DNA from 3 places in the Sandaracinus amylolyticus genome. Region 2 is predicted to be linked to each of the others. Evidence: riboswitches for the same ligand, from Rfam matches in the RefSeq annotation. Region 2 holds a riboswitch; each other region holds the start of a gene.

Region 1 (3,766 bases), 3.3 Mb from region 2:
CTGGACCGAGCGAGCCAGCGAGCACCGCCGCGAGGACACAGGAGAAGAGGTTCCAGTGTCGACGGAAAGGCGAGCTAGTGGTCATCGGAGTCCCACCTACTCCCGCGGCGACGGGCTTGCAAGCACCGAGTACCGCCGTCTGGGCGTCCGCTCAGAGCTGCGTGATCTCGCGCGGCGGCAGCGTGCGACAGGTCGGTAGCAGTACGAAGTCACGCAGGGTCGCGCCCTCCGCGTGGACGTCGAGGCGATGGACGCCGCGCGCGTCGGCGTCGGGGACGAGGAGCAGGCCGCGCTCGGGATCGAGCGCGCCGCTGCCGAGCACGAACGACGCGTCGGCCTCGAGCAGGATCGCGATCGATGCGTCGTCGAGATCGAGCAGCGCGAGGACGTCGCGGCCGCTCTCGCCGCGCGGATCGGCGACGTAGGCCGCGCGCGACGCGTCGAGCGGCACGAGCCCCGCGGTGGGCGACGGCGCGCTCTCGTGATCGGCGGCGCGCCACGCGCGATCGATCGTGATGCGTCCGTCGGGATCGATCGCGACGCGCACGATGCCCGCCTCGCGCCGGCGCTCGAGGCCCGGCGAGAACGCATCGCCGGTGCAGAGGATCATCGCGCGATCGGGCGCGCCCGGGATCGCGCGCGCGCCGTGGCACCCGCTGAGACCCTCGAGCGCGACGAGCTCGGTCAGCGCGCGCGTGTCGGGATCGACGACCGCGACCGCGCCGTCGCCGGTGAGCGTGAAGTCCGCGCTGAGGCGCTGGAGCGACACCAGCACGCGCCGCGCGCCGCTCGGATGCGCGATCGGCACGAGCGTCGTGGGGCGCGCGTAGATCGGCGTGCCGTCCTCCGCCGTGGTGTCGGCGGCGACGTCGATGCGTGCGAGCACGACGCCCTGCGCGACGTCGACGACCACGACGTCGTTGCCGCGCGCGAGCTCGGGCGCGTCGGGATGGAAGCTCGGGTTCGCGCGGCTCACGAGCGCGATCGCGCCGTCGACCGCGAGCACGTCCTGCACGTTGGGCGAGTGACCGCTCGGCGCGTCGGGATCGTCGCCGCGGAGATCGATCTGGCGCACCGTGCCGGTCGCGTACTCGGCGAGGGTGAGGCGATCGGCGTTGAAGCGCTCGAGCAGCGCGAGCGTGCCGGGCTCGGGCGTCGCGACGATCACGACGTCGCCTCCGAGCCCTGCCGCGATGCCCGACGCGCGCGTGCCCGAGTCGATCCACGACTCGGTGATCGCCTCGCCGCGCTCGTCGAGCAGCGCGATCGCGGTCGACGCGTAGTCGGAGAGCACGACGCCGAACGCCGGCGCGCGCGAGATCGGGGCGAGGTCGGCGACGTCGCAGGGGCGCTCGGTGCCGCATGCGGCGAGCAGCACGAGCGAGGCGAGGATCGGACGAGACACGAGCGACCTCCGAGGCGGGGCGCCCTCCCACGAGGCGCCGTGTGCCGCCGCGCGGATCTCGCGCGACACCGTCGGCAGGTCTTCGGGCTCGCAGGCGCTCGGATCGCGTTCGAGCCGATCCGGTCTCTACTGGCCGTCGCTTCCCGGAGGACCATTCCTCCAGTGCTCGGGACGGCGTTCGTTCCTGCACACCGCTGCGGGGCAGCTCCGGATTCGCACCGGATTCCCTCGAGGCGCACGGTCCCACCGCGCGCACCGCTGGCGAGCGCGAACGTGGCGGGCCCGGCGCGAGGCGTCAAACCGGGGCGGGTTGGAAATTCTCCGCGATCGCGCGTACGACGAGCGGATGGGGGACTCCGGCCGCGTCGTGGGCGTGCTCGTGTGCGCCGTCGGGCTGCTCTCGCCGGGCTGCTACCTCGCGCACTCGCTCGATGGCGCGGACGGTCCTGCGCCGCTCGATGCGAGCGTGGTCGACGCCCGCGTCGCGCGTCCCGACGCGGGCCCACCGCCGCCGCCGGAAGAGCCGCCGCCCGGCACGCGCGTGGTGCAGATCTCGGTGGGCGGGGATCACGTGTGCGCCGTGAGCGACGAGGGCGCGCTCTACTGCTGGGGCCAGAACGACATCGGGCAGCTCGGCGTGAACGAGCGGCGCGCGTCCTCGCGACCGCTCCGCGTGCATGGCCTGCCTCCGATCGCGTCGGTGAGCGCCGGGGCCAGCCACACGTGCGCGGTGGACGTCGACGGCGGGCTCTGGTGCTGGGGCTTCGACCACTACCGTCAGCTCGGCGTCAGGGCGGAGGAGCGACCCGACTGTGGTCGCGCCGTGTGCAGCCCGATCCCGCTGCGCGTGCCCGACGTGCCTCCCGTGCGACGCGTGTGGATCGGTGTCCACGGCACGTGCGCGGAGCTCGTCGAGGGCGACGAGCTGCGCTGCTGGGGCACCGACGCGGCGTCGCGCGCCATCTCGCGCTCCGCGGTGCACGGCGTGCGGGATCTCGGGATGGGCCTCTCGCACGCGTGCCTGTGGATGCCCGACGAGCGCGTGCGGTGCGTGGGCGACGGCACGTTCGGGCGCGCGGGCGACGAAGGACGGGGCGACGGGATCGTCGATCTCGACGACGTGATCGATCTCGAGGTCGGCGCGGAGCACGCGTGCGTGCTGCTCGCCGACACGCGCGTGTTGTGCTGGGGCTACAACTGGGACGGCGCGCTCGGCATCAAGGAGGGGCTGCCGTACTGCGTGCACGGGGACACCGGCGGCGCGTGCGCGATCGCGCCGATCGCGCCGACGGGCGATCCCACGGGCACCGCGCTCTCGATCGGCAGCCGTCGCTCTTGCGTCATCGACACCGACGGTGGCGTGACGTGCTGGGGCCCGTGGACGATCGAGGGAGGCACGGTCTGGTGCGGCGGCGGCGCGCCCGAGGAGTGCGACCCGACGCCGACGCGCGTGCCCGGGATCGCGGCGCCCCGCGCGATCTCGGCCGGCGACAGCGTGGTGTGCGCGATCGTCGAGGACGGCGGCGTGATGTGCTGGGGCTGGGACACGGACGGACAGCTCGGGCACGGTGTCGTCGAAGGAACGCTCGTGCGCGAGCCGGTCCGGGTCATCGGCTTCGGCGGCTGAGCCACGCCTCGAACGCGCGGCCCTCGGCGCTCGGGTGGGACGCGTGCATCGGGACCTCGCGGTGGTACACGCGGAAGAGGGCGGCGAACGCGCGCGGATCGAGCTCGGCGCGGTGCGCGGCCTCGTCGCTGCCCTGGACGAGTCGCTCGCAGCGCAGCCGCGCGACGAGCAGCGCCTGCATGCGGACGCCATCGGGATCGACGCGCGCGAGCGCCGCCCGCGTGGGCTCGTCGAGCTCGGGATCGCCTGCCGCGTCGTGCAGCGCGGCGACCGGATCGTCGGCGCGCATCGCGCGCGCGAGGAGCTCCTCGAGGCGCGCGCGGCTCATCGCGCGGCCTTCGTGATCGCGCGGCGGATGCGCGTGAGCTCGTCGTCGAGAAGGCGCGCCGTCGCGTGGTCCGGCACCGTGCCTTCCATCCGCTCGAGCGTCACGCCGCGGAGGTGCGGGCAGCGCGGGAGCACGTCGTCGAGCAGCGCCCACACCGGCTCGGGCACCGCGTCGTCGTGGCCGTCGAGGCGCATCGTGCGGCCCGACGGGAGCCAGCGCGGATCACTCTCGCGACCGCCGCTCACGTGGAGCTCGATCACGCGATCGAGCGGCGCGCGAGCGAGCCATGCCTGCGGATCGAGCCCGTGCAGCAGCGACATCGTGTGGAGGTTGTGCAGGTCGAGCAGCAGGTGACGGTGCGGCGCCGCGAGCACGTCATGCAGGAGGCGGGGCTCGTCGAGCGGAT
Region 2 (3,766 bases):
AGGTCTGGCGCGCGGGCGGATATCCCGGGTCCTCGATCGCGACGCGATCGCCGGGACGCACGATGGTCCGCGCGACGAGATCGATCGCGTGCTGACTGCCGTGCGTGACCAGCACCCCGTCGGCGTCGGTCGCGATCGCGCGCTGCTCGCCCAGCATGCAGGCGAGGGCGCGACGCAGCGTCGCTTCTCCGCGCGCGTCGCCGTAGTCGAGGCGTGTTCGCGGGGAGGTGCGGAGGACGCGGCGATGCGCGCGCGCGAGCGCTTCGCGCGGCACGAGGCGCACGTCGGGCACCCCGCCGCCCAGGTAGATCGTGGCCGGGGAGAGCGCTTCGACCGGGCCGATGGAGAGCGGAGGTCGCGCGAACGCAGCGTGCTCGGGGACCGCGGTCCGCGTCGTCGAGGGACGTCGGACCGTGCGCTCGGGCAGCTCCGCCGCGACGAAGGTGCCGGACTGCGGGCGGCTCGCGAGCCAGCCCTCGGCGACGAGCTCCGCGAACGCGCGCACGACCGTGTCGCGCTCGACCTCGAGCGACGCGGCGAGCGCGCGCGTGCCGGGCAGCCGCTGCCCGGGGCGGAGCCGACCGCGCCGAATTTCGCTCACGAGGAGGTTCGCGACGCGCGCTGCGAGGCTCGGGCCGCGCGTGCGCCGGAGCTCGTCGGGATCGAGCGCGAGGGCTTCTTCGTGGCGCGACAACTGGAGGTGTCTCCACGTGCATTCTGGACGTACACGACCATCCAGTCACGTGCAGAGTCGACGCCATGAGCAACGTGTACCCGGCCTCCGACGCGACGCGGATCAAGCGACACCCCGAGCGCGGGAGCTACGACCGCGACGTCGTGCACGCGATCCTCGACGAAGCGTTGATCTGCCATCTCGCGTGCTCGACCGGGCAGCACGTGATCGCGATGCCGACCGCCTTCGCCCGCGCGGGAGAGACGATCTACGTGCACGGCGCGATCGCGAATCGCTCGCTCGATGGACTGCTCGGCGGCGCGCCGTTCTCGATCACGGTGACGCTGCTCGACGGGCTGGTGCTCGCGCGCAGCGCGTTCCACCACTCGATGAACTATCGCTCGGTCGTGCTCACCGGGAAGGCGCGTCTCGTCGAAGGCCGTGACGAGAAGGGCGAGGCGATGACGCTGCTCGTCGACCGCATGGCGCGCGGGCGCAGTCGCGAGACGCGCGCGCCGTACGACTGGGAGCTCGATGCGACGAAGGTGATCGCCGTGGAGATCGAGCACGCGTCGGCGAAGATCCGCAGCGGCGGTCCGATCGACGATGCCGACGACATGAAGGAGCCGTGCTGGGCCGGCGTGGTGCCGCTCCGCCTCGTCGCGAGCGATCCGGAGCCCGAGGCCGACAGCACGACGCGGCCGACGCCGGACGTGCCCGCGCAGCTCCGCTGATCGCATTCGTCGGAGTGGCGTCGCCACCACTCGACGTCGCGCGTCGCGCGAGGCTCGCAGCGCGCGCTCGGATTTGACATCGCACCTCCGCTCGCTCAGGGTCCGGCCCGCCAGCGGTGCGATCGGAGTGACCGATCGCCCCGAGGGAACCCGGTGAGAATCCGGGGCTGCCCCGCAGCGGTGTGCAGGAACGACCGTCGCGACGACCACTGCGCGTTCTCCATCGCGAGGCGCGCGGGAAGGCGCGACCAGTAGGTGGGCCGATCCCGGCCCGCGCCTGCGAGCCCGAAGACCTGCCGTTGGTGTCGTGCGGTCGATCGCACGGCGTGCCTCGGGCCTCGAGGGAAGGCCCGCGCACCGGCGGCGTGCGCTCGCGCGTCGCCGCGGAGGTCGCGTGGCGTTCGTGCGTCTCGTGCTCGCGTGGTGGCTCGTCGGGTCGGTCGTGTCGTGCGCGCTGGCGCGCGCGCAGGACGGCGGCGATGCGACGTTCCGCGCGCGTGCCGAGGTCGAGCGGCCGATCGCGTCACGCACGCCGCTCGATCCCACGGCGTCGAGCACGCGGGTGGAGATCGACACGACGCGCGTGGAGTCGATGCGCGACGTGCTCGCGCGGGTGCCCGGCGCGCGTGCGCTCGGGACCGGGGCGTTCGGTCAGCCGCTCGGGCTGAGCCTGCGCGGCGCGGACGTCGCGCACTCGACGGTGATGCTCGGTGATCTCCCGCTCACCGGGCCCGATCTCGGGGCGTTCGATCTGGGCGCGATCGACCTCGGCTCGATCGCGGCGATCGAGGTCTATCGCGGCGGCGCGCCGGCGATGCTCGGCGAGGGCGCGATCGGCGGCGTGATCCGGCTCGTGCCCTCGCGCGCCGAGGGCCGTCGCGCGGGCGCATCGGTCTCGTACGGATCGTTCGACACCGGGATCGCGCGGGCGTGGGGCGCGGTGCGCGGTGACGGGCTCTCGTCGCTCGTCGCGCTCTCGTTCGACGCCGCCGACAACGATCATCCCTTCGTCGACGACGGCGGCACGCGGCTCGATCCGACCGACGATCGCGAGCGCGCGCGCCGCAACGCGGGCACGCGCGGCGCGAGCGGCCTGCTCCACCTCGAGGTGCCGCTCGACGTCGGCGAGCTCGAGGCGGTGATGCTCTGGGTGAGCCGCGCCTCGGGCGTGCCCGGCGCGGGATCGCAGCTCGCGAGCGAAGCGCGGCGCGCGACCGATCGTTACGCGGGCAGCGTCGCGTATCGGCTCGGAGGACCGTCGCTCTCGCTCGAGGTGATGGGCGGCGGTTGGTACGGGCGCGCGGCGTTCCTCGATCGCCTCAACGAGCTCGGCACCGGACAGCACGCGAGCGACGATCGGCAGCTCCGCGCGTTCGGTCGCATCGCCGGGAGCTGGTCACCGGTGCGCGAGCTCGCAGTGCGCGCCCTGCTCACCGCGCGTCACGATCGGCTCGAGCCCGACGATCCGCTGGTGCGCACGTCGCTCGGCGCGTCGCATCGCGACGGGCTCGTCGCGGTGCTCGAGGGGGCGATCGATCCGCGCATCGATCACCTGCGCATCGCGCTGCGGCCCTCGGTGCGCCTCGAGTGGAGCGACGCGCACCTCGAGCAGCTCGAGCTCGTGTCGCGGCTCGCGCGCAGCGTGGAGGTGATCGCGCCCACGTTCCGACTGGGCGCGGCGATCGCGCCGATCGCCGGGATCGCGATCTCGGCGTCGATCGCGCACGGCACGCGCATCCCGTCGATGATCGAGCTCTTCGGCGATCGCGCGACGCTGGTGGCGAACGTGCGCCTCGAGCCCGAGCGCGCGACCTCGATCGACGCGGGTGTGACGGTGCAGGAGCGCATCGTGCCCGGCCTCGAGCTCGAGGCCGAGCTGCGCGGGTTCGTGTCGCTCGCGGAGTCGCTGATCCGGTATCGACGCACGGCGCAGTACACCGCAGTCGCCGAGAACGTGGCGAGCGCGACGATCGCGGGGCTCGAGCTCGGCGTCGATCTCCGCGCGCTCGACCACGTGCGGCTCGAGGGCGCGCTCACGTTCCTCGACGCGCGCGACGAGCTCGGCCGGCTGCTCCCGTTCCGGCCGCAGTGGCACGGCTTCGCGCGAGTCGAGGCGAGCACCGGGCGCGCGCTCGATCGCGACGTCGCGCTCTCCGGCTTCGTCAGCGCGAGCTACACGGCGGCGAACGCGGTCGATCCCGCGAACCTCGTCGTGATCGGCGATCGCACGTGGATCGACCTCGGCGCGCGCGTGGCGCTCTTCGGCGTGATCGGCATCTCGTGCGCGGTGCGCGACCTGCTCGACGCGCGTGGCCAGGACTACCTCGGCCTCCCTCTTCCCGGCCGGCGCTTCGTCGCG
Region 3 (3,766 bases), 5.2 Mb from region 2:
CTCGAGCCGCGCGAGCAGCGCGACGCGCAGCGCGAGCACCACGAAGAGCGCCGCCGCGCCGAAGCTCCCGACGCGGCTGTCCTTGAGGATCACGAAGAGCTTCTCGCGATCGTACGCACCGCCGAGCGCATCGGCCGTGTCCGCCAGCCCATCCTCGTGGAACGCGCCGGTCAGCATCATCGAGAGCGCGACGCAGCAGATCGCAGCCGCCATCGCGCCCGCAGGAAGCAGCGCGAGCATCACCACGCCCGCGATCGCGCCGAGCACGGCGCCGACGAGCGGGAAGTACGCGCCCGCCCAGCGAAAGTCGTCTTTCGTATACGGAAAGCCGCCGACCGGGATGCGCGTGAGGAACACGAACGCGGCGCGCGCGCCGCGGATCCACGGAACCGTCATTCGCGATCCGGCACCGCCGCCTCCGCGAACGTCGCCATTCCTTCGTGGAGCGCGCACGCGAGATCGAGCAGCGGGAGCGCGGCGAGCGCGCCGCTCGCTTCGCCGAGCCGCATCCCGAGATCGAGCAGCGGACGCGCGCCGAGCGCGTCGAGCACCAGCCGATGCGCCGGCTCCGCCGAGCAGTGTCCGAAGATCACGCGCGCGCCGAGATCCGGCACGACGCGCGAGAGCGCGAGCAGCGATGCCGCGACGACGTACCCGTCGGCGAGCACCACCGCGCGGCGCTGCATCGCCGCGTGCGCCGCGGCCGCCATCGCGAGCAGATCCCGGCCACCGACACGCGCGAGCACCGACCACGGATCGCGATCGCCGCCGAGCGCCGCGACGGCATCGCTCACCACGGCGCGCTTGCGCGCGATTCCTTCGCCATCGAGGCCCGTGCCCGGCCCGACGGTGCGCTCGGCCGGGATATCGAGCAGCGCCGACACGACCGCGGCTGCGGCCGTCGTGTTGCCGATCCCGATCTCGCCGAGCACCAGCACCGCGAGCTCGTCGATCGCGCTCACGGCGTCGACCGCGGCACGCCGCACGCGCTGCGCGTCATCGGGCGACACCGCGCGCGCCTCGCGCAGATCGCCGAGGGCCACGTCCGCGACGTCGTCGCGGATCACGCGACGGCCGTCGCGCTGCGGAGGAACACGCGGAGCCGCGACACCGACGTCGAGCACGACCAGCGGCACTCCGAGCGACGCGCACATCACGCTCGCCGCCGCCCCACCCCGCGCGAGGTTGTCGATCATCGCGCGCGTCACCTCGGCCGGATACGCCGAGACGCCATGCTTCGTGACCGCGTGATCGCTCGCCGCGATCAGCGCCGTCGCGGGTCGGCTGCGCGGCCGGACGCGGCCTTGGATCGCCGCCATCGTCGCGACCACGTCCTCGAGCGCGCCGAGGCTGCCGCGCGGTTTGGTCAAGCTCGCTTGACGATCGCGCGCACGCGCCGTGGCGTCGTGATCGAGCGCCGGGAGCGTCACCGCGTCACCACGTAGCGCGCGTACACGCCGTCGATGTCCGAGCCGTTGCTGGTCGGGTCGCGCGGATAGTTGCGTCCGGTCTCGGGGTTCACGCGCATCGCCGCGCTCTCGAGCCGCACGTAGCGCGCGCCCTCGCGACGAATCGACGCGCCCTCGCCTTCGTCGGGCAGCGACGAGAGATCGAACGCGTCGCCGCCCGCCGCGATGGGATCGAAGGGATCCACGTCGTTCGTCTCGACGTTCAGCAACACCGGCGTGATCCCCGCGAACCCGACCCAGTCCTCCGGCGCGATCGAGTACCTCGTCGGATCTTCGGCCGCGTAGTCGTGCGGGAGATCGACCCACGTCTCTCCGTCGCGCGACACCGACACGATGATCGGGTCCATGAAGTTCCCGCTCGCGCCCGCGGCGCGGAACCCGTTCTCGAAGACGACGAGATCCGCGCCCGGTCCGTCGGCGATCACCGCGCCGCTCCAGCCGAGCACGAGGTGCGTGCGCGTCGCGTAGTCGAGCGAGTACACGTCGAACGAGCCCTGCGTCGGTCCGCCGCCGCGCACGCCGTTGATCGCCTTGTCGGGATCGCCGAACCCCTCGCCGGTCGCGCCCGGCGCGTCGACGATCTCGTCCGCGAGCACCGCTTCGTCGGGAAGCGGCGCCGCGGCATCGTCGCGAACGATCCCCGCATCGACATCCTGCGTCGCGCTTTCGCCGCACCCGACGAGCAACACGATCGCGACGCACCACGCACTTCGCTGCTGACCCACGAGTCCCTCGCCGCCATTCCGCGGTTCCGGCCGTGTCCGCGCGACGTCCCTCGAGTCGCGTGGACCGCCCGCGCACCGGGCGCGGGCACTCTCGGCAGGTCTTCGGGCTCGCAGGCGTGGCTCTCGAGGAGCCTCCTACTGATCGTGCCTTCCCGCGCCCACAGGCGCAGTGGTCGCCACGACGTTCGTTCCTGCACACCGCTGCGGGGCAGCGCCGGAGTCGCACCGGCTTCCCTCGAGGCGAGCGTTCGCGACGCCCGCACCGAAAGCAGCGCCGAGCGTGGCCAGCGAGGCGACGCGCGTCAACCGGGCGTGCGCTACGGTGCGCGCGATGATCGTCGACGTCGTCATTCCCGCGCTCGACGAAGAGCGTGCGCTGCCGCTGGTGCTCGCGGAGATCCCACGCGACGTCGTGAGGCGCGTCGTCGTGTGCGACAACGGCTCGCGCGATCGCACCGCCGATATCGCGCGCGAAGGCGGCGCGATCGTGGTGCACGAGCCGCGGCGCGGATACGGCTCGGCGTGCCTGCGCGCGCTCGCCGAGATCGCGTCGGAGCCGCCCGACGTGGTCGTGTTCCTCGATGGCGATCGCAGCGATCATCCGAGCGAGATCACACGCCTGCTCGAGGCGATCTCGAGCGGCGCCGACCTCGTGATCGGCTCGCGCGTGCTCGGACGGCGCGAGCGCGGCTCGCTCACGCCGCAGCAGATCGCGGGCAACGCCGTCGCGTGCGTCGCGCTGCGTCTGCTCTACGGCGCGCGCTACACCGATCTCGGTCCGTTCCGCGCGATTCGCTGGAGCGCGCTGCAGAAGCTCGACATGGGCGATCCCGACTACGGCTGGACGGTCGAGATGCAGATCAAAGCGGCGCGACGCGGGCTGCGACACGCCGAAGTGCCAGTCTCCTATCGACGTCGCGTCGGAGTCTCGAAGGTGAGCGGCACGGTACGAGGCACCGTGATGGCGTCGATCACGATCCTCCGCTGGCTCGCACGACACGCGCACTGAGCAGCATCCTCCAGAGCGAGTCGTACGGATGCACTTCGTTCGTGCGCGCTCCGTCGCGCACGAGGGGACGCGACTCGTTCGCCCAGGCGAAGATCCCGCCGCGCAGGTTGCGCGCGTTCGGAAATCGCTCCGCCACGACGGCGCTACGCGCTCCGACCGAGCAGTACACGACGACGTCGCGATCGGTCGGCAGCTCGCGCATCGACTGCGCACCGGGAATCGTGCTCACCGCGATCTCATCGTCGCTGCGCACGTCGATCACGAGCGGCGGAGACTCCGATTCGAGCTCACGCGCGAGCTCCTCGGTCGAGATCCAGCGCACGCGAGGATGCTGCGAAACCAGCACCGCATGCACCACGTCGAGCCCGCACCCGGGGATCAACGCCACACCCGCCGCGAGCATCACGACGAGCGCGGCGGCGAGAATCGCGACGCGCCGAGTCATCGACGCGAGGATGCGCTCCGGGCACACGCTTCGCACGCGCTGAGCGCGCCATGTCGAGCCCGCTCGGATCGGTGGTACGAGGCCTCGCGGCCGGAATCCTCGGCAGCGCCGCCCAGGA

The links. A riboswitch is a leader RNA that binds a small molecule or an ion and turns the genes downstream of it on or off. The one in region 2 is predicted to bind cobalamin.
Region 1: another riboswitch for cobalamin. It lies ahead of DB32_RS21095 (hypothetical protein); the one in region 2 lies ahead of DB32_RS07165 (TonB-dependent receptor plug domain-containing protein).
Region 3: another riboswitch for cobalamin. It lies ahead of DB32_RS29105 (LIC_13355 family lipoprotein); the one in region 2 lies ahead of DB32_RS07165 (TonB-dependent receptor plug domain-containing protein).

What each region holds. Positions count from the first base shown of each region.
Region 1 is NZ_CP011125.1:4,958,042-4,961,807, reverse strand. It holds gene DB32_RS21100 (SLBB domain-containing protein) at 1-85, opposite strand, end outside; gene DB32_RS21095 (hypothetical protein) at 152-1,405, opposite strand; cobalamin riboswitch at 1,462-1,680, opposite strand; gene DB32_RS21090 (RCC1 domain-containing protein) at 1,752-3,032, shown strand; gene DB32_RS21085 (hypothetical protein) at 3,013-3,360, opposite strand; gene DB32_RS21080 (MbnB/TglH/ChrH family RiPP precursor modification enzyme) at 3,357-3,766, opposite strand, start outside.
Region 2 is NZ_CP011125.1:1,703,518-1,707,283, forward strand. It holds gene pdxR (MocR-like pyridoxine biosynthesis transcription factor PdxR) at 1-694, opposite strand, end outside; gene DB32_RS07160 (pyridoxamine 5'-phosphate oxidase family protein) at 760-1,407, shown strand; cobalamin riboswitch at 1,505-1,722, shown strand; gene DB32_RS07165 (TonB-dependent receptor plug domain-containing protein) at 1,802-3,766, shown strand, end outside.
Region 3 is NZ_CP011125.1:6,878,163-6,881,928, forward strand. It holds gene DB32_RS29095 (adenosylcobinamide-GDP ribazoletransferase) at 1-396, opposite strand, end outside; gene cobT (nicotinate-nucleotide--dimethylbenzimidazole phosphoribosyltransferase) at 393-1,430, opposite strand; gene DB32_RS29105 (LIC_13355 family lipoprotein) at 1,427-2,158, opposite strand; cobalamin riboswitch at 2,281-2,465, opposite strand; gene DB32_RS29110 (glycosyltransferase family 2 protein) at 2,526-3,203, shown strand; gene DB32_RS29115 (rhodanese-like domain-containing protein) at 3,166-3,648, opposite strand; gene DB32_RS29120 (DUF6789 family protein) at 3,699-3,766, shown strand, end outside.